DNA from 4 places in the Streptomyces sp. NPDC001351 genome. Region 4 is predicted to be linked to each of the others. Evidence: riboswitches for the same ligand, from Rfam matches in the RefSeq annotation. Region 4 holds a riboswitch; each other region holds the start of a gene.
What was found. Region 4 has a riboswitch for cyclic di-AMP ahead of ACFY1U_RS18830 (M23 family metallopeptidase). Riboswitches for the same ligand answer to the same signal wherever they lie in the genome.
Positions count from the first base shown of each region.

Region 1 (4,204 bases), on a different contig from region 4:
TCTTCTTCACGGAACGGGCGACGCCGCCGCGCGGGCCGCCGCCGTGCCGGATCATCATGCCCGCCCAGTCGCGGAAGTCGTCCTGGTCCTCGCGCGGAACGCCGAGCAGATCGCAGATCGCGTAGATGGGGAGGGGGAAGGCGAAGTCGTGGATGAGGTCCGCCTGCCCGTGCGGCGCGAAACGGTCGATGAGGTCGTCCGTCAACTCCTGCACCCGCGGCGCGAATTCGGCCACCCGGCGCGGGGTGAACGCCTTGGAGACGAGGCGGCGCAGCCGGGTGTGGTCCGGCGGGTCGATATTGAGCAGATGCGTCATGAGATTGGCGCTGCGCTCACCCGGAATACCGGTCCGGCTCTTGCCCTGCGCGTCCTCGGCGTGATGCTCGGGGTTCTTCGAGAGCCGCCCGTCCGCGAGCGCCTGACGTGCGTCGGCGTAGCGGGTCACCAGCCAGGCCTCGACCCCGCTGGGAAGTTTCGTCCAGTGCACGGGGGAGTGCTCACGCAGCCAGGCGTAGGCCGGATACGGGTCGCCGGCGAATTCCCAGGTGAAGAGTTCGGGAGCGGTGTTCGGGACGTTCACAGGACGACCGTATCGGGAGCCCGCAGGTGGATGCGCCGCCGCGGTGAACGGGTCAAAGATGATGCGCGTTCAAGTCTGTGATCTTCACGTGATCTACGCGGCATTAACTTGTGACAAGTGATCGGCACCGGCTACGTTCACGGACCAGCGCGGCGGTATCGAACGCCTGTCGGTGTCATGCGCCGCGCGGTCATTGCTGTCTCGCGAAAGGCCTCCGCATGCTCTCCGGGAACGGTCGACACCGTCGCCCCCGTCAGGCTCCGGCTCTCCTTGTCGCGGCCGGAGTGACCGGCTCCGCCATCGCGATCCCGCTCTTCGCCGCGGGCGGCGCCAGCGCCGCCGACGGCACCACGTGGGACAAGGTGGCCCAGTGTGAGACCGGCGGCTCCTGGAGCGAGAACAGCGGCAACGGGTTCTACGGCGGGCTCAAGTTGACCCAGGAGAACTGGGAGAAGTACGGCGGCCTCGACTACGCCCCCAGGGCCGACCTCGCCAGCCGCAACCAGCAGATAGCCGTCGCCGAGAAGCTCCTGGACGACCAGGGCGTCGGCGCCTTCCACATCTGCGGACTGACCTCCGGGCTCACCAAGGACTCGGGTTCGGCCGCCATCGACACCGGTGTGCTGGGCGGCGATTCCGGTTCGTCCGATTCATCCGGCGCGTCCGACTCGACTGGTCTGTCCAACTCCTCGGGCAGCGCATCCGATGGGTCCTCTTCGTCGGATTCGTCCTCCCGCTCGTCCTCCAGCGCCTCGCCTTCGACCTCCGCGAGTGCGACGGACAACTCCGCCGAATCCGGTACATCCGCCTCGCCCTCCACCTCTTCGCCCCAGAAGGGCGCGGGCACCTCGCAGGGCGCCGACAGCTCGTCCACGGACGAGACGAAGGGTGACGACTCGGACAATCTCCAGCCCCCGGCGTCCATTTGGACCCTCGTCGACACCGGCACGGCCGGCACCGGCCGCCACCGTGGCGCCAGCGCCGACGAGACGGCCGGTGCGACCGTCGGCAAGACCGCCGAGAAGGCCAGGACCGACAGCCGTACGGAAGACACGTACACCGTCCACGCCGGGGAGACCCTCGCCTCCATCGCCGACTCCCTTGGCCTGGACGGCGGGTGGCGGGCGCTCTATGCCGAGAACAAGAAGGCCATCGGTGCCGACCCGAATCACATCTTCGCCGGTCAGACCCTGAAACTCGGTGCCGAATAGGGCGAAAAACAACGGGAGTTCACGTCATACTTCGCCACTGAATGTCCGGTTTGGTGAAAGTGTGGGATGAGTCTCAGAAGCCCTGATCGTCTTTGAAATTCGACGGATCGCGTGTCTACCGTCGTCACCGCTCGTCAACACGAGCCCCGGCTGCCGCAACGCCGAATCCTGCCAGCGGCCGTACGGGAACAGTCGTCGCGTCATGCGCCGTAGGCAGGAGCGGGGGACCCAAGGTAGGTGCCTGCCCGGGCAGTTGACGGGCGGCTAGGGGTGTAGCCGTGTCTCGTGAGAGCGAGGACGCGGCCGGGCAACTCAACCGGCCCGAACCCGACAGCTCACCTCGCAGGCGTCGGTGAGGGGATCGAACCATGCTGTTTTCCGGCAAGGGCAAGCACCGTCGTCCGTCCAAGGCCACCCGCGTCGCCGCGCTGGCCGGCGTCACCGGCGTCGCCATCGCCGCTCCGCTGATGGCGGCCGGCAACGCCTCCGCCGCCACCGCCTCCGAGTGGGACAAGGTCGCCCAGTGCGAGTCCGGTGGCAACTGGGCCATCAACACCGGGAACGGCTACTACGGCGGCCTGCAGTTCTCCGCCTCCACCTGGGCCGCGTACGGCGGCACCGCCTACGCCCCGCAGGCCAACCAGGCCTCCAAGGCGCAGCAGATAGCCGTCGCCGAGAAGGTCCTCGCCTCCCAGGGCAAGGGCGCCTGGCCGGTCTGCGGCACGGGCCTGTCCGGTGCCGCCTACAACGGCAGCGCCCCCTCCACGAACACCACCCGCTCCACCGACTCGCAGGCCGCCTCCCGCTCCGCCGAGCGCCCGGCCGCGAAGACCGAGAGCACGAAGACCCAGAAGACCGTCACCACCCCGACCGGCAAGAAGGTCAAGAAGGGCGACGGCGAGTACAAGGTCGTCAAGGGCGACACCCTCAGCTCGATCGCCGAGAAGCACGGCGTCAAGGGCGGCTGGCAGAAGCTGTTCAAGCTGAACAAGGACATCGTCTCCGACGCCAACCTCATCTACCCGGGTCAGCAGCTGCACCTCAAGTGACAGCCTCGCGGGCTCCCCGCTCCGGTGCGTGTTCCCCCGTACGCACCGGAGCGGGGTTCTTTTTGCTCCCCCTCTTTGTTCCGTTCGGAAACAATTTACTCTCGGTTCTGCCCAAGAGGTGGTCGGCAACGTGGCCGATCGGCCTTGGGCGGTTAGGCTCATCCCGCAGAGCCACCGCGCTACTGCCGTAGCCGTGTCACATCCAAGAAGGAGATGCTCGTGCCGTCCATCGACGTCGTCGTAGCCCGGGAAATCCTGGACTCCCGAGGCAACCCCACGGTCGAGGTCGAGGTCGGCCTCGACGACGGCAGCACGGGTCGTGCCGCCGTCCCCTCCGGCGCCTCCACGGGCGCCTTCGAGGCCATCGAGCTCCGCGACGGTGACCCCAACCGCTACCAGGGCAAGGGTGTCGAGAAGGCCGTCCTCGCCGTCATCGAGCAGATCGGCCCTGAGCTGGTCGGCTACGACGCCACCGAGCAGCGCCTGATCGACCAGGCCATGTTCGACCTGGACGCCACCGACAACAAGGGCTCCCTCGGCGCCAACGCCATCCTCGGCGTCTCCCTCGCCGTCGCCCACGCCGCCTCCGAGGCCAGCGACCTGCCGCTCTTCCGCTACCTGGGCGGCCCGAACGCGCACCTGCTGCCGGTGCCGATGATGAACATCCTGAACGGCGGCTCGCACGCCGACTCCAACGTGGACATCCAGGAGTTCATGATCGCCCCGATCGGCGCGGAGTCCTTCTCCGAGGCCCTGCGCTGGGGCGCCGAGGTCTACCACACCCTCAAGAAGGTGCTGAAGACCAAGGGCCTGTCCACCGGCCTCGGCGACGAGGGCGGCTTCGCCCCGAACCTGGAGTCCAACCGCGCCGCGCTCGACCTCATCATCGAGGCCATCAAGCAGGCGGGCTACGTCCCCGGCCAGCAGATCGCGCTCGCGCTCGACGTCGCCGCGTCCGAGTTCTACAAGGACGGCAAGTACGAGTTCGAGGGCAAGTCCCGCTCGGCCGCCGAGATGACCGAGTACTACGAGGAGCTCGTGGCGGCCTACCCGCTCGTCTCCATCGAGGACCCGCTGTTCGAGGACGACTGGGCCGGCTGGAAGGTCATCACCGACAAGCTGGGCGACAAGGTCCAGATCGTCGGCGACGACCTCTTCGTCACCAACCCGGAGCGCCTGGCCCGCGGCATCGAGGAGGGCACCGCCAACGCCCTGCTCGTCAAGGTGAACCAGATCGGCTCGCTGACCGAGACCCTGGACGCCGTCGAGATGGCCCAGCGCAACGGCTTCAAGTGCATGATGTCCCACCGCTCCGGCGAGACCGAGGACGTCACCATCGCCGACCTCGCGGTCGCGGTGAACTG
Region 1 covers NZ_JBIAWS010000016.1:142,459-146,662, forward strand. The annotation lists gene ACFY1U_RS41640 (cytochrome P450) at 1-580, opposite strand, end outside; gene ACFY1U_RS41645 (transglycosylase family protein) at 799-1,791, shown strand; cyclic di-AMP (ydaO/yuaA leader) riboswitch at 1,987-2,155, shown strand; gene ACFY1U_RS41650 (transglycosylase family protein) at 2,160-2,840, shown strand; gene eno (phosphopyruvate hydratase) at 3,054-4,204, shown strand, end outside.
Region 1: linked by a shared signal. The riboswitch ahead of ACFY1U_RS41650 (transglycosylase family protein) and the one ahead of ACFY1U_RS18830 (M23 family metallopeptidase) in region 4 are both predicted to bind cyclic di-AMP.

Region 2 (4,204 bases), on a different contig from region 4:
CCCGCCACAGCGCGCCGCGCGGCCGCCTGTACTCACGGTCGGCCGGATCTCCCCACAGCCCGTGGGCACGCAGCCGATCCGCGGCGCCGCCCGCGCACCGCACCCCCTTGCGTAGCAAGACTCCCCCGCCTCCCGTCCATCGCCCCACCGATGGTCGGTACGGGGCGAGGCCGCCCCTAGGGAGGCTATGCCCGGCGGCGGGGCTTCCTTCGCTTGGCGCCCTTGGAGACGTCGGATCCGGCCCTCGGGTTGCGTCCCGCCGACTTCCCCGTCGTCTTTCCGTTCGCCTTGGCCGCCGTGGGCTTGCGTCGGGCGCCGGTCGTGTCGCCCGCCTTGCCCTTCGTTTCCGGTGCCGCCGCCCTGCGGCCGCGGGAGCTGTTGACCGTGCGGCCGCGGACGATTCCGATGAAGTCCTCGACCAGGTCCGTGGTCGCCTCCTCGGGCCAGGCCAGGGCGACGCTCGACTCGGGGCCGTCCGCCAGCGGCCGGTACGTGAGGTCCTTGCGGTGGTACAGACGGGCCAGCGACTGGGGGACGACCAGGAGGCCGACGCCCGCCGCGACGAGTTCCACGGCGTCCTCGGTGGTGGCGGGGCGCTCGAAGGCGGGCTCGCCCGGCGGCCGGTCCCAGTCGAAGACGTCGTCGAGGGGGTGGAAGAGCACCTCGTCCGCGAGGACCTCGACGGTCACCTCGTCCGCCGCCGTGATCACGTGGTCCTTGGGGACGACGACGACCGTCGTCTCGGCGTAGAGCGGGATGGCGCTGAAGAACGTACGGTCGACCGGCAGCCGTACGAGTCCCGCGTCGGCCCCACCGGCACGCAACACGTCGGATGCCTCGGCGGCCGGAACGGCGAGGAGGTTCAGCGGGATGTCGGGCAGGCGCTCGTTCCAGATCCGCACCCACTTGGCGGGGGTCACTCCCGGGACGTACGCAAGCCGGAACGCCTGGGATTCTTCCGAGCCTGTCACCAGTCCAGGCTACCCGGCCGTGGTCGGAGGTCTCGAACATGCTCGATACCCTGGACGGCATGAAGTCGCACCAGAGCACCCAGACGATGAAGCCCGCTACCGCGGCGAAGAAGCTGGGTGTGTACCTCGAGGCCACCCCCGCCGAGTTCCAGGAGGGTGTCGTCTCACGAGCCGAGCTCGATCGGCTCCAGGCCGAGCCGCCCGAGTGGCTGCGCGAGCTGCGGGCGAACGGCCCGCACCCCCGTCCCGTGGTCGCGGCGAAGCTGGGCGTCTCCATCGCGGGTCTCGCCCGCGGCGGGATCACCGAGCCGCTCACCACCGAGCAGATCGAGGCCCTGAAGCAGGAAGAGCCCGAGTGGCTGCAGAAGGAGCGCGCCACCCAGGCCGAGGTCCGCAAGGAGGCGGCGCGCATCAAGAAGCGCAACGCCGAGCGCGAGGCTCGCAGCGAGGGCCCGCGGTCCTGACGCGGCCCGTTCGCGACGGACGGTTGCCGTCCGGATCCACTGCGTGCACAAAGCACGTATCTGACGGAACGTCACGACGAAGGTCACAAAAGCGTATCGGACATTCCGGCCTTCAACCTTCACACGAGCCGCACAAGTTGGCTAGCGTGGTTTCAGGCCGCACGAGTTCCTCCGGCGAACCCCGCCGGGACGCGCGGCCTCCGCCGAATCCGGTGCGCCCCTGTGGCAGCCGGAACCGGGGACCCAACCGAACGACGGGGTGAATCGGCCGACTGCCCGCCAGGGCAGGGGCCGTAGGGCATGCCTTCCGGAACCGACCGCCCGAACCCGACAGCTAACTCGGTAGGCGGAGTACGGAAGGAGTACGGCTCCCATGGCGCCGGATCGACCATCGCGCACCGGAGGCTTCGGCCTTCCCGGTATGCGCAACTCCGCTCTCGCGACCGCCGCCCTCACCTCGGTGGCCCTGTTCTCGCAGACCGCCGACGCCGCGCCGACGACCGGCGAGGAGGGGCCCAGCCGCGAAGCCGTCCGGCAGCGGGTGAGCAGCCTCTACGACCAGGCCGAGTCCGACACCGGCAACTACAACTTCACCCGGGCCCAGCTGCTGGGAGCGCGGCCGCCCGCCGCCCCGCCCCGCGAGCGTGGCCGCTCGGATCCGGCACTCGACTCGGTGTCCCGGCGGTGGTTCGACGGAGCGCGCGCCTCGCTGGGTCCGACGGTTCCCGCGGTGCTCCCGGCCGACCGTAGGCCGGCCCGCCAGGCCGAGCCCCGGCGCGCGGCGGACAGCCGCAGCACCGCCCTTGAGCTGGAGGCGACCGCCCGGCCCGTGGCCGAGCTGCCCTCCGCGGAGCCCCGCAGGCCGGTGGCCGAGCTGACCGCAGGCCCCACGGCCACGCTCCCCGCCGTCCCGCAGCCCCGCCAGGAGGCCGCCCCCGCGCTGCCCGCGGCGGCCCCCGAGTCCAAGCAGTCCTCCCTGCGCAGGTCCAAGGAGCAGAACCAGCGCAAGATCGCGGCGGCCAGCGAACTGCTGTACCGGTACACCGCCCGGCAGACCTCCGCACCGCGCCCGGCCGTTGAGGCCGCGCCTGCCCAGCTCCCCTGGCAGGACCAGGTGCAACAGACCAGCCCGGCAGCCGATGAGGCCTGGCGGCTGCAGCAGCCGACGGTGCTCGAACCGGGGCTGCCCGCGGCCGGGGATCAGCTCATGCAGCCGTCGGTTCTCGACACGGGCGTACCCGCGGTCGAGGGGTGGCGCATGCAGCCGTCCGTGCTCGACACCGGCATACCCGCGGTCGAGGGGTGGCGCATGCAGCCGTCCGTGCTGGACACCGGCGTACCCGCGACGGAGGAGTGGCGCACCCAGCCGTCCGTACTGGACACCGGGATACCCCAGGCCGGGGGTTGGACCGTGCAGCCGTCCGTCCTCGACACGGGCGTGCCCGCCGCCGGTACGCCCACCGTCACCAAGGCCGACCGGGCGATCGACTTCGCCCGTGCACAGATCGGCAGGCCCTGTCTGTGGGGTGCGGTCGGGCCGGAGTCGTACGACAACGCCGGGCTCACCCAGGCCGCCTGGCGGGCCGCCGGGGTCACCCTGCCGCGCACCACGTACGAGCAGGCGGGCGCCGGCACGGTGGTTCCCCTGGCCGAGAGCCGCCCCGGAGACCTGATCTTCTTCAACGACAACTTCAGCCACGTCGGCCTCTACACCGGCAACGGCTTGATGATTCACGCACCGGGCCCGGGCGCGGTCATCCGCGAGGACTCGGTCCACTACGCAGGGGAAGCCGCGGTCCGGATCGCCGTACGCCCCGCATGAGACGAGGAACGCCGGCAGCGGCGTGACACCAACAGCTCGCTGAACCACGAGGCCGCCGACGGAAGTCGGCGGCCTCCTTCTTGTTCGCCACAGGAACCCCGCGACATCCGGTGACGCATGCACGGGCGTCGCTGCCTGGCCGCCGCCCTCGCCGCCGCGGGATCGCATGCGCAACGGCCACCTGTGGCTCCGGTTCCGGGAGCGCCGGTTCCCGCGACCCGAACGCGTCAAGTCGCTCTCGGATGCGATGCGTACGAACCCGCCCGTGCCGGAGTGAGCCCTGCGGGGCCGCCGGTCCCCCGTGCCGGCGGCCCCGGCACGGCGTGGGGTTCCCGGCGTCCTCCCCGAGCGCCGGGACTCCCCCGCTGCGGCTTCCGTGGCGCCGGTGTGCTGGAGTACATGCGAGAACGTCGTTGTCGCTCAAGGGTGCTCGCATGCAGTCTGGGGCAGTGGACGGCATCGCCGGTATGGGTACAACTGCGTACGCGGCGGACGAGCGGAGAAGAACGTGGCACAGGTGCCGGGCGGGGCCCACGAACGCATGCTGTCGGTGGCCGTCGCCGCCCTCAACGAGCGTGAGCCGGAGCGGCTGTGGCCGCTGCTCGCGTCCGCCCTGCCCGGTCTGTGCGGCGGCGAGACCCTGATCTACAAGCTGGACGACTGGAACGAGACCGGAGGCACGGTCGGCATGCCGTCCGAGGTCGCCGTCGAGTTCGACGGGCTCGGGGAGGAGGACCTGGGCCTGCTGCGGGCGGGTTTTCCGTTCGCGGACCACTACGCGGGCGGCCCGGACCGGACTCCGCTGACGGCGCGCAGGGCGGCCGGGGCCGCATGGCCGGTGAGCCCGACCGCGCGGCTGATCGGCGACATCATGGACGCGGACCATGTGCTGGCCGTGCCGCTGCCCCTGACGACGACGCCGATCACCGGATGCATGATCTACCGCT
Region 2 covers NZ_JBIAWS010000005.1:225,817-230,020, reverse strand. The annotation lists gene ACFY1U_RS19890 (hypothetical protein) at 1-10, opposite strand, end outside; gene ACFY1U_RS19885 (LysR family substrate-binding domain-containing protein) at 186-971, opposite strand; gene ACFY1U_RS19880 (DUF5997 family protein) at 1,031-1,435, shown strand; cyclic di-AMP (ydaO/yuaA leader) riboswitch at 1,627-1,800, shown strand; gene ACFY1U_RS19875 (NlpC/P60 family protein) at 1,809-3,257, shown strand; gene ACFY1U_RS19870 (LuxR C-terminal-related transcriptional regulator) at 3,766-4,204, shown strand, end outside.
Region 2: linked by a shared signal. The riboswitch ahead of ACFY1U_RS19875 (NlpC/P60 family protein) and the one ahead of ACFY1U_RS18830 (M23 family metallopeptidase) in region 4 are both predicted to bind cyclic di-AMP.

Region 3 (4,204 bases), on a different contig from region 4:
GGACGAGAAGATCGACAAGAGCCTGTTCGGGCTGGTGGGCCTGCTCACCACGGCGAACATCTTCATCGCGGTGCTGTGGACCTGATGCCGGCACGGGCCGCGACGACGGCTCCCGCGGCGACGGACAGCACGGCTGCCGCCGTCATCCCCAGCGGGAAAACGATCGCGCGGCGCCACACGTCGTAGCCGCGCCGCGGCCTGACCGCCTCGGCGACGAGCAGTACGGCGTACCAGGCCGGGTCGAGCACGAGCAGTGCCACGGTGACGGCGCGCAGGACACCGCACTCGTCGCCGTTCCACAGATACAGGCGCGCGCTGTCCGCCGGGACGAGCTTCGATCCGGCGACCGTCATTGTGTCGGTCGGGCTGCACCTGACGGGTACGAGGTGCTGTCGAGGGTCGTCCTGGGCCTGGCCCGTGTCGCCCGGGTGGCGCTTGCGGCAGGCGTCGGTGTCCGTCTGGTGCGGGAGCCGGAGAGGTGGCGGGCGGAGGCGGGGGCGCCGGGAGCGCTGACCGCCGTCGCGGCGACCGCCGTCCTCGGGACCCGGTTCTCCGCCCTCGGACGGCAGACCCTCGCCGCGGCCCTGCTCGCGCCGGCGGCCGTGCCGTGGCCGCTGCTGCCGGCCTGGCGCGGTGTTCCTGTGCTTGCGTGGCCACACAGGGGGCTCGCGGTGCTCGGCGCCACGCTCGCCGGGGCGGAGGCGACGGCATGGCTCGCGCACGCGGCGCTCGCGCTGCTCCGGCTCGGGCTCGTCCTCTACGGCTGCGCGCTCGCCGTCACAGCGGCCCCGGCCGCAGGCGAACGCTGCGCCCAGCAGGAGCGGAGAGAGGCGGGGCCTGACATGGGGCCATGCCAAGGAGTGCGTCGCGGGTTGAGCGCGGCCACGCGCGCGTGCGTCACAAACTGCCCCGCACGCGCGCGTGCCCTGCCCTGCGGTGCCTCAGGCAGGCCGCACCACACTGTGGATGATCGATTCGCCGCCGTAGTAGATCGACTCCTCGCGCACGTATGCGCCGGGCTTGGGGGCGTGGATCATCATGCCGTTGCCGATGTAGATGCCGACGTGGCTGATGTCGTCGTAGAAGAAGATCAGGTCGCCGGGCTGCGCGTCGGTCAGGGAGACCGTGGTGCCGGCGTTGACCTGGTCGTAGGTGGTACGGGGGAGGTCGACGCCGGCGGCCTTCCAGGCGGCCTGGGTGAGGCCGGAGCAGTCGTAGGACTCGGGGCCGGTGGCGCCCCAGACGTACGGCTTGCCGATCTGCGCGCGGGCGAAGGCCAGCGCCTTCTCGGCCTTGGTGGCGTACGAGGAGTCGCTGGTGGAGGTGGATCCCGAGCCGGAGGAGCCGCTGTCCTGGGCCGCGGCCTCTTCCTTGGCCTTCTCCGCCGCCGCCTGCTGCTTCGCCAGCTCCGCGGCCTTGCGGGCGGCCTCTTCCTCCTTCTGCTTCTGGATCGCCGCGAGCCGCGCCTTCTCCTCGGCGGTCAGCTTCGACAGCAGCTCGCGCGCGTCGGAGAGCTTCTTCTGCACCGTGGACTTGGCGGTCTGCAGGTCGTGCTGTGTCGCGGTGAGCGTCTCGAGGCTCCTGGAGGCCTCCTGGCGCTTCTTCATCGTCGCGGACTGCTCGGTGAAGTACTCGTCGACCGCGCTCTTCTGACGAGAGGTCAGCCGACTCATCAACTGCGTCTGGTCGAAGTAGTCCTGCGGGGAGTCCGCGAGCAGGAAGGTCGCCGTGTCGGGTGCGGCGGCTCCGGTCCGGTACTGGGCCGCGGCGAAGGAACCGAGCTGGTCCCGCTCCTCGTTGAGCTTCTGCGTGCGCTTGGCGACGTCGTCGAGGAGGGTGTCGACGTTCTTGCGCTGCTTCGTGGTCTTCTCTTTGGCCGCGTTGTACTTCTCGGTGGCCGACTCCGCCTGGCGGTAGAGGTCGTCGACCTTCTTCTCGACCTCTTCGAGGCTGGGGTTGCCGTCGGCGGCGGGGGCGGCGTTCGCCGACTGGGACAGCAGGGCCACCGAGGTGAGGGCGGCCGTGGCGAGGGCGGGGGTGCGTATGCCTGCTACGCGCGTACCCGCGGGGCGCGACTTGCGGTGCGACGCCAAGGGAGGCGACTCCTTCCATGTTCCGCCTACCGGGTTAGCTGTCGGGTTCGGGCGGGTGGTTCGGAAGGGTTGCCCTACGGTCCGTGCCCCGAAAGGGAGGAGGACCGATTCACCCCAAGGTCGGTGTGGGTCCCCGGCTCCGGATGCGCGGCGGCGCTCCGGACTCGGCGGAGGCCGCGCGGCCCGGCGACGTTCGCCGGTGGGGGTCGTGCGGCCTGCCGGAACGGTAGCCAACTCGTGTGGCCCCTGTGAAGGTTGATGTTCGATATGCCCGATACATTTTCGTGACCTTCGGTCAGGGGGCCGGGTACGGTCGCCAATCCGGAACCCTCTGTGGAGGCTGGGCATGTTTTGATCGGAGTCGTAGTCTTCGACCCGCTTCCGGCGGATTGCTTCCAGCCTGGAAGTCGCCGTCCGCCTACGGGGCGGCATGATCCATGTCCCTGGTCGATTACGGACCGTGACGGTGCGGTTCTGGAGGGCGAGAGGGCGCCAGTGGTCGGCTCTGGAGGAATCAGGGATTCTGCGGCCGCGGCACCCCGGGGAGCCCGCGGATTCCGGCGATGTTCTCAGGGCGGCGGCGGGCTGTCAGTGGGGCACCCTAGACTCGGAGAGCGATGAGCAGCCTCTTTGACGACAGCTTCCTGGCGAACCTCCAGGCCCCCCGCGGGCACGAGGAGGAACCTCCGCCGCCGCCCGAGGACGATCACGTACCGGAGCCGGTTCCGGACGATCTGTTCGGCGGGAAGTTCGACGTGCCACCGGACCGGGAGGCCTACTACCGCGACGGCGCCCCCCGCCCGGCGGTCGACCCGGCCGCGCTCCTGGACGGGCTGAACGAGAACCAGCGCGCGGCCGTCGTCCACTCCGGCACCCCCCTGCTCATCGTGGCCGGTGCCGGCTCCGGCAAGACCCGCGTGCTCACCCACCGCATCGCCTACCTCCTGGGCGAGCGGAACGTGCATCCGGGCCAGGTCCTCGCGATCACCTTCACCAACAAGGCCGCGGGTGAGATGAAGGAGCGCGTCGAGCAGCTCGTCGGCCCGCGCGCGAACGCGATGTGGGTGATGACCTTCCACAGCGCGTGCGTGCGCATCCTGCGCAGGGAGTCCAAGAAGCTCGGTTTCACCTCCTCCTTCTCGATCTACGACGCGGCCGACAGCAAGCGCCTGATGGCCCTGGTCTGCCGCGACCTGGACCTCGACCCCAAGCGCTACCCGCCGAAGTCCTTCAGCGCCAAGATCTCGAACCTGAAGAACGAGCTGATCGACGAGGAGGACTTCGCCGCCCAGGCCGCCGACGGCTTCGAGAAGACCCTCGCCCAGGCCTACGCCATGTACCAGTCAAGGCTGCGCGAGGCGAACGCCCTCGACTTCGACGACCTGATCATGACGACGGTCAACCTGCTGCGCGCCTTCCCGGACGTCGCCGAGCACTACCGCCGCCGCTTCCGGCACGTCCTGGTCGACGAGTACCAGGACACCAACCACGCCCAGTACGCGCTCGTGCGGGAACTCGTCGGCACCGGCACGCACGATGAGGACGTACCGCCGAACGAGTACGACCTCCAGCCCGCCGAACTCTGCGTCGTGGGCGACGCCGATCAGTCGATCTACGCCTTCCGCGGTGCGACGATCCGCAACATCCTCCAGTTCGAGGAGGACTACCCGGACGCGACGACGATCCTGCTGGAGCAGAACTACCGCTCCACCCAGACGATCCTCTCCGCGGCCAACGCGGTCATCGAGCGCAACGAGTCCCGCCGCCCCAAGAACCTGTGGACGAACGCGGGCGCGGGCGCCCGCATCACCGGCTACGTCGCCGACACGGAGCACGACGAGGCCCAGTTCGTCGCCGACGAGATAGACCGTCTCACGGACGCCGGCGAGACGAAGGCCGGAGACGTCGCCGTCTTCTACCGCACCAACGCCCAGTCCCGTGTCTTCGAAGAGGTCTTCATCCGCGTCGGCCTGCCCTACAAGGTCGTCGGCGGTGTCCGCTTCTACGAGCGCAAGGAGGTCCGGGACGTCCTCGCCTATCTGCGAGTGCTGGCCAACCCCGAGGACTCGGTGCCGCTGCGCCGCATCCTCAACGTGCCCAAGCGCGGCATC
Region 3 covers NZ_JBIAWS010000002.1:347,775-351,978, forward strand. The annotation lists gene ACFY1U_RS07210 (hypothetical protein) at 1-85, shown strand, start outside; gene ACFY1U_RS07215 (hypothetical protein) at 63-353, opposite strand; gene ACFY1U_RS07220 (NlpC/P60 family protein) at 942-2,093, opposite strand; cyclic di-AMP (ydaO/yuaA leader) riboswitch at 2,102-2,259, opposite strand; gene pcrA (DNA helicase PcrA) at 2,711-4,204, shown strand, end outside.
Region 3: linked by a shared signal. The riboswitch ahead of ACFY1U_RS07220 (NlpC/P60 family protein) and the one ahead of ACFY1U_RS18830 (M23 family metallopeptidase) in region 4 are both predicted to bind cyclic di-AMP.

Region 4 (4,204 bases):
CCTGGCCGGTGTACGGGGCGTACGGGTACCCGGCGGTGCCGAATCCCGCGTACAACCCGTACCGGACGTAGGACCCCCAGGGGTCAGGCCGACGCCTCCGTCAGGCGGGCGACCTCGGCGTCGGTGAGCGTCAGCTCGCCCACCGCCAGCAGCGCCGGGAGCTGCTCCACCGTCCGTGCGGACGCGATCGGGGCGGCGACCGTCGGCTGGGCGCCGAGCCAGGCCAGGGCGACCGTGGCGACCGGGGCCTCGTGGGCCTGGGCGATCTCGTCGAGAGCGGTCAGGACCCGCTGTCCCCGCTCGGTCTCCAGGTGCTTGGCCGCGCCGCCCGCCCGCGGGCTGTCGACCGTCGCGCCCGGGCGGTACTTGCCGGTGAGGAACCCGGAGGCGAGGGCGTAGTACGGGACGGCGGCGAGGCCGTAGCGGGCGGCCAGGTCCTGCAGCTCGCCCTCGTACGTGTCGCGGGAGACCAGGTTGTAGTGCGGCTGCAGGGCCACGTACTTGGCCAGGCCCTCGCGGTCGGAGAACTCCAGGGATGCGCGCAGCCGGTCGGCGGAGATGTTGGACGCCGCGATGTGCCGGACCTTGCCCGCCTGCACCAGCTCGTCGAGCGCGCCGATGATCTCCTCGACCGGCACCTCGGGCTTGTCGAAGTGGGTGTAGTAGAGGTCGATGTAGTCGGTGTCGAGGCGCCGCAGGGAGGCCTCGGCGGCGGCCTTGATGTTGGCGGCGGACAGGCCCTGGAACTCGGGGTGCTGGCTGACCTTGGTCGCGATGACCACGTCCTCGCGGTTGCCGCGCGCCTTCACCCACTTGCCGATGATCGTCTCGGACTCGCCGCCCTTGTTGCCCTCGACCCACGCCGAGTAGCCGTCAGCAGTGTCGACGAAGTTGCCGCCGGCGGCCGCATAGGCGTCGAGCACGGCGAAGGAGGTGGCCTCGTCGGCGGTCCAGCCGAAGACGTTGCCGCCCAGGGAGAGCGGAAAGACCTCGAGGCCGGAGGAGCCGAGCTTGCGCAGTGAAGGAGAAGTCATGCTCTACGTCAACGCCCGCCCCGGTGGTCGGTCTTCCGCGACGGGCGCAAAGATCCCGTAAACATGCGGACTACGGCACTCCGGGTACGGACGGAGAACGTACGAGTATCAGGGGTTGAGGCCCTTGCTGCGCAGCCACGGCATCGGGTCGATGCCGGTGGCCTGGCCGTCGGGGTGGACCTCGAGGTGGCAGTGCGGGCCGGTCACGTTGCCGGTGGCGCCGACGCGGCCGATGACGTCACCGGTGCTGACCTTCTGGCCGACGCTGACGCTGATCGAGGACTGGTGGCAGAACCAGAGCTCCGTACCGTCGTCGAGGGTGAGGATCGTGCGGTAGCCGTACGCGCCCGCCCAGCCGGCCTGCGTGATGGTGCCGGAGTGGATGGCCTTGATGAGCGTGCCCGTGGGGGCGGCGAAGTCGAGGCCCGTGTGGTAGCCGGAGGACCACATGGAGCCGGCCTGGCCGAAGGTGCCGGTGATCGTGTACGACACGACCGGCAGCGTGTACTGCTTGGCCAGCTCGGCGAGCTTCGCGTCCTCGGCGGCCTTCTTGGCCGCCGCCTCCGCCTTCTCCTTCGCGGCGGTGGCCTTGGCCGCGGCTTCCTTCTCGGCCTTGGCGGCGGCGTCGTCGATCTGCTGGGCGAGGGCCGCCTCGGTGGCGGCCTGGCTCTTGCTGTCGATCTGGACCCGCTGCGACTCGGCCTGCGCCATGATCCGGTCACGCAGCGCCTCGCCGGCGCCCTTGGCGCCCTGCGCGGTGCCGGCGGAGGTGGTGGCGACGTCGCTGAGCGCGGTGGCGGAACCCTTGGGGGCGTCGGAGCCGCCGCCGAACACATGGCTGACGGAGGCGAGATCGGGCAGGGAGATCGACACCGGCGGCTTGCCGGTGTTGGCGCTGGCCATGCCGCCCGCGCCGACGGCGGCTATGACGCCGACGCCCAGGACCGTGGAGCTGCGGGCGAGTCCCCCGCCGCGCTGCTTGGCGACGCGGTGCCGGCCGCGGACGGGGGCGATGGAGTCCTCGGTGGGATTCCACTCCTCCCAGGGGCCCTCGTCGGTGCGGCGGCCGGCGAAGCCGAAGGGTTCGGTGCTCGGCACGAACGGGGCTGCCGGGGCAGGCGGGTTGGACGCCACGTGGGCGTGCTCCTTTCCTTCCTTCTCGCCTACCGGGTTAGCTGACGGGTTCGGAGCAGGAAGGTCTCCTACGCGCGTAAACCTGCCGTGCTGCCACGGCGGTATCGGCGCGATTCACCCCAGGGTGGTGGTTCCCCGGTTCCCTTGCGGGATTCGGCGCGTGCGCACGGAGCCGCCTCTTGTGACGGCTGGGACGACCGCGCTGCGTTATCGAACGTTAATAGACCCGGGGTGCCGATTCCAAGGTGTTCCGCTTGATCATTAACCTTTCCGACCTGGACGTACGGCGCATGAACGGCGAAAAACGGGCGAGTTGACCGCGCCTCAGGAACCCGGTTTCAGGGCCGTCGTACGGCGAGCAGCGCCATGTCGTCCGTCATGGCCTCCCCGGCATGGCGGCGCACCTCCCGCGCGAGGGCGGCGAGCAGCGCGCCGGGGTCGTGGAAGACCCGGCCGGTGAGCCGGTCCGCGGGTTCGAAGAACCGCCCGTGCTCGTCCCGTGCCTCGGACAGCCCGTCGGTGTACAGCAGCAGCGTGGCCCCGCTGCGGAACGGGGTCTCCTCCGCGCGGTCGGGCCGGCTCCCGAACTCGCCCATGCCGAGCGGCAGCGCGGGCTCGCGGGCGTGCAGGGTGTGCACGGTGCCGTCCGGGCACAGCAGCAGCGGTGGCGGGTGGCCGCGGGTGACGATGCGGACGATGCCTTCGCCGTGCGGGAGTTCGACGAGCACGGCGGTGGTGAACCCCTCGATCAACTCGATGCCCTCGCGCCGCGCCGCCTCGCGCGCAAGGGCCCGGTCCAGCCGCAGTGCGACCGCCTCCAGCGTGGCCTCCTGCTCGGCGGCCTCCCGGAACGCCCCGATGACGACGGCCACGGCGGCCACCGCCCCCATCCCCTTTCCGCGTACGTCGCCCACGACCAGCCGTACGCCGTGCGGGGTGTCCTGGACGGCGTACAGGTCGCCGCCGATGGAGGCGTCCGCCTGTGCGGCCTCGTACCGTGCCGCGATCGCGAACCCTCCGATCCGTTCGGCGGGTTCCGGCAGCACCGCGCGCTGGGCGGCCTCGGCGATCTCGCGCTGCGAGGCGAGCTCCTCGCGGTTGCGGCGGACGAGGAGGTTGATGAGAACGGCCAGGACGGAGACCGTCGCCACGGTGGCCAGCTCGGTGATCGCCTCGACCTGGAGGAGGACGCCCACCTGGGCGTGGATCGCGGTGACGACGAGGACGGTCGCGATGCCGGTGAGGGCCGTGCCCCGGCGTGAGTAGAGCGGGGCGGCGACCAGGGGTGCGGCGGTGAAGAGGGGGCCCGCCGTGAACCGCGACGGGGTGAGGTAGTCGTAAAAGGTTCCGCCGACGATCAGCAGCCCCGGGAGCAGCCGCATGAAGGTGCGCGCGTATGAGATCGGCCCCTCCTCGTCCACCCCTCCAGGTTTCCCGGGGCGGCGGCGCGCGGCGAGCCGGATGGCCCGACCGGGGGAAACACTCAGGGCCGGAATCCAGTGACTGGACTCCGGCCCTGAGCCTTGAGTAGCGGGGACAGGATTTGAACCTGCGACCTCTGGGTTATGAGCCCAGCGAGCTACCGAGCTGCTCCACCCCGCGTCGTTGTGTCACCAGCATACGCCATCCGCGGGGCTGTCTGCGCCAGGGTTTGTGTCCGCCCCCGTTCGCCTGCGTTTTCGGGGGTTCGCAGGGCGGCCGTCAGGCGGCAGGGTTGTCCGCGTGGGTGAGCGTCTCCCAGGAGACGAAGAGGTCGTCGGTGCCGGCCGGGCGGGACTGCTCGACCAGCTTGTGGGCGGCCGGGACGGGGGTGCCGAGCCGGTTCTCCAGGTGGTTGAGGGCGACCTCCAGGTCGGGGCCCATGTTCCCGACGACCCTGCCGCCGCACAGCCACCGCGGGGGCTTGGCCCCCATCTCGTAGCGGGCGTGGAAGTCGAGGGCCGCCTTCAGCCGGTCCTTCACGTCGCCGTACAGGTCGACACCCTGGTGCCAGGCGGTCTCGGCGATGTGCGCGGTGGCGGCGAGGGAGTAGCCGA
Region 4 covers NZ_JBIAWS010000004.1:845,485-849,688, reverse strand. The annotation lists gene ACFY1U_RS18840 (PrsW family intramembrane metalloprotease) at 1-71, shown strand, start outside; gene ACFY1U_RS18835 (aldo/keto reductase) at 84-1,034, opposite strand; gene ACFY1U_RS18830 (M23 family metallopeptidase) at 1,143-2,168, opposite strand; cyclic di-AMP (ydaO/yuaA leader) riboswitch at 2,180-2,337, opposite strand; gene ACFY1U_RS18825 (PP2C family protein-serine/threonine phosphatase) at 2,507-3,589, opposite strand; tRNA gene ACFY1U_RS18820 (tRNA-Met) at 3,697-3,770, opposite strand; gene ACFY1U_RS18815 (alginate lyase family protein) at 3,870-4,204, opposite strand, start outside.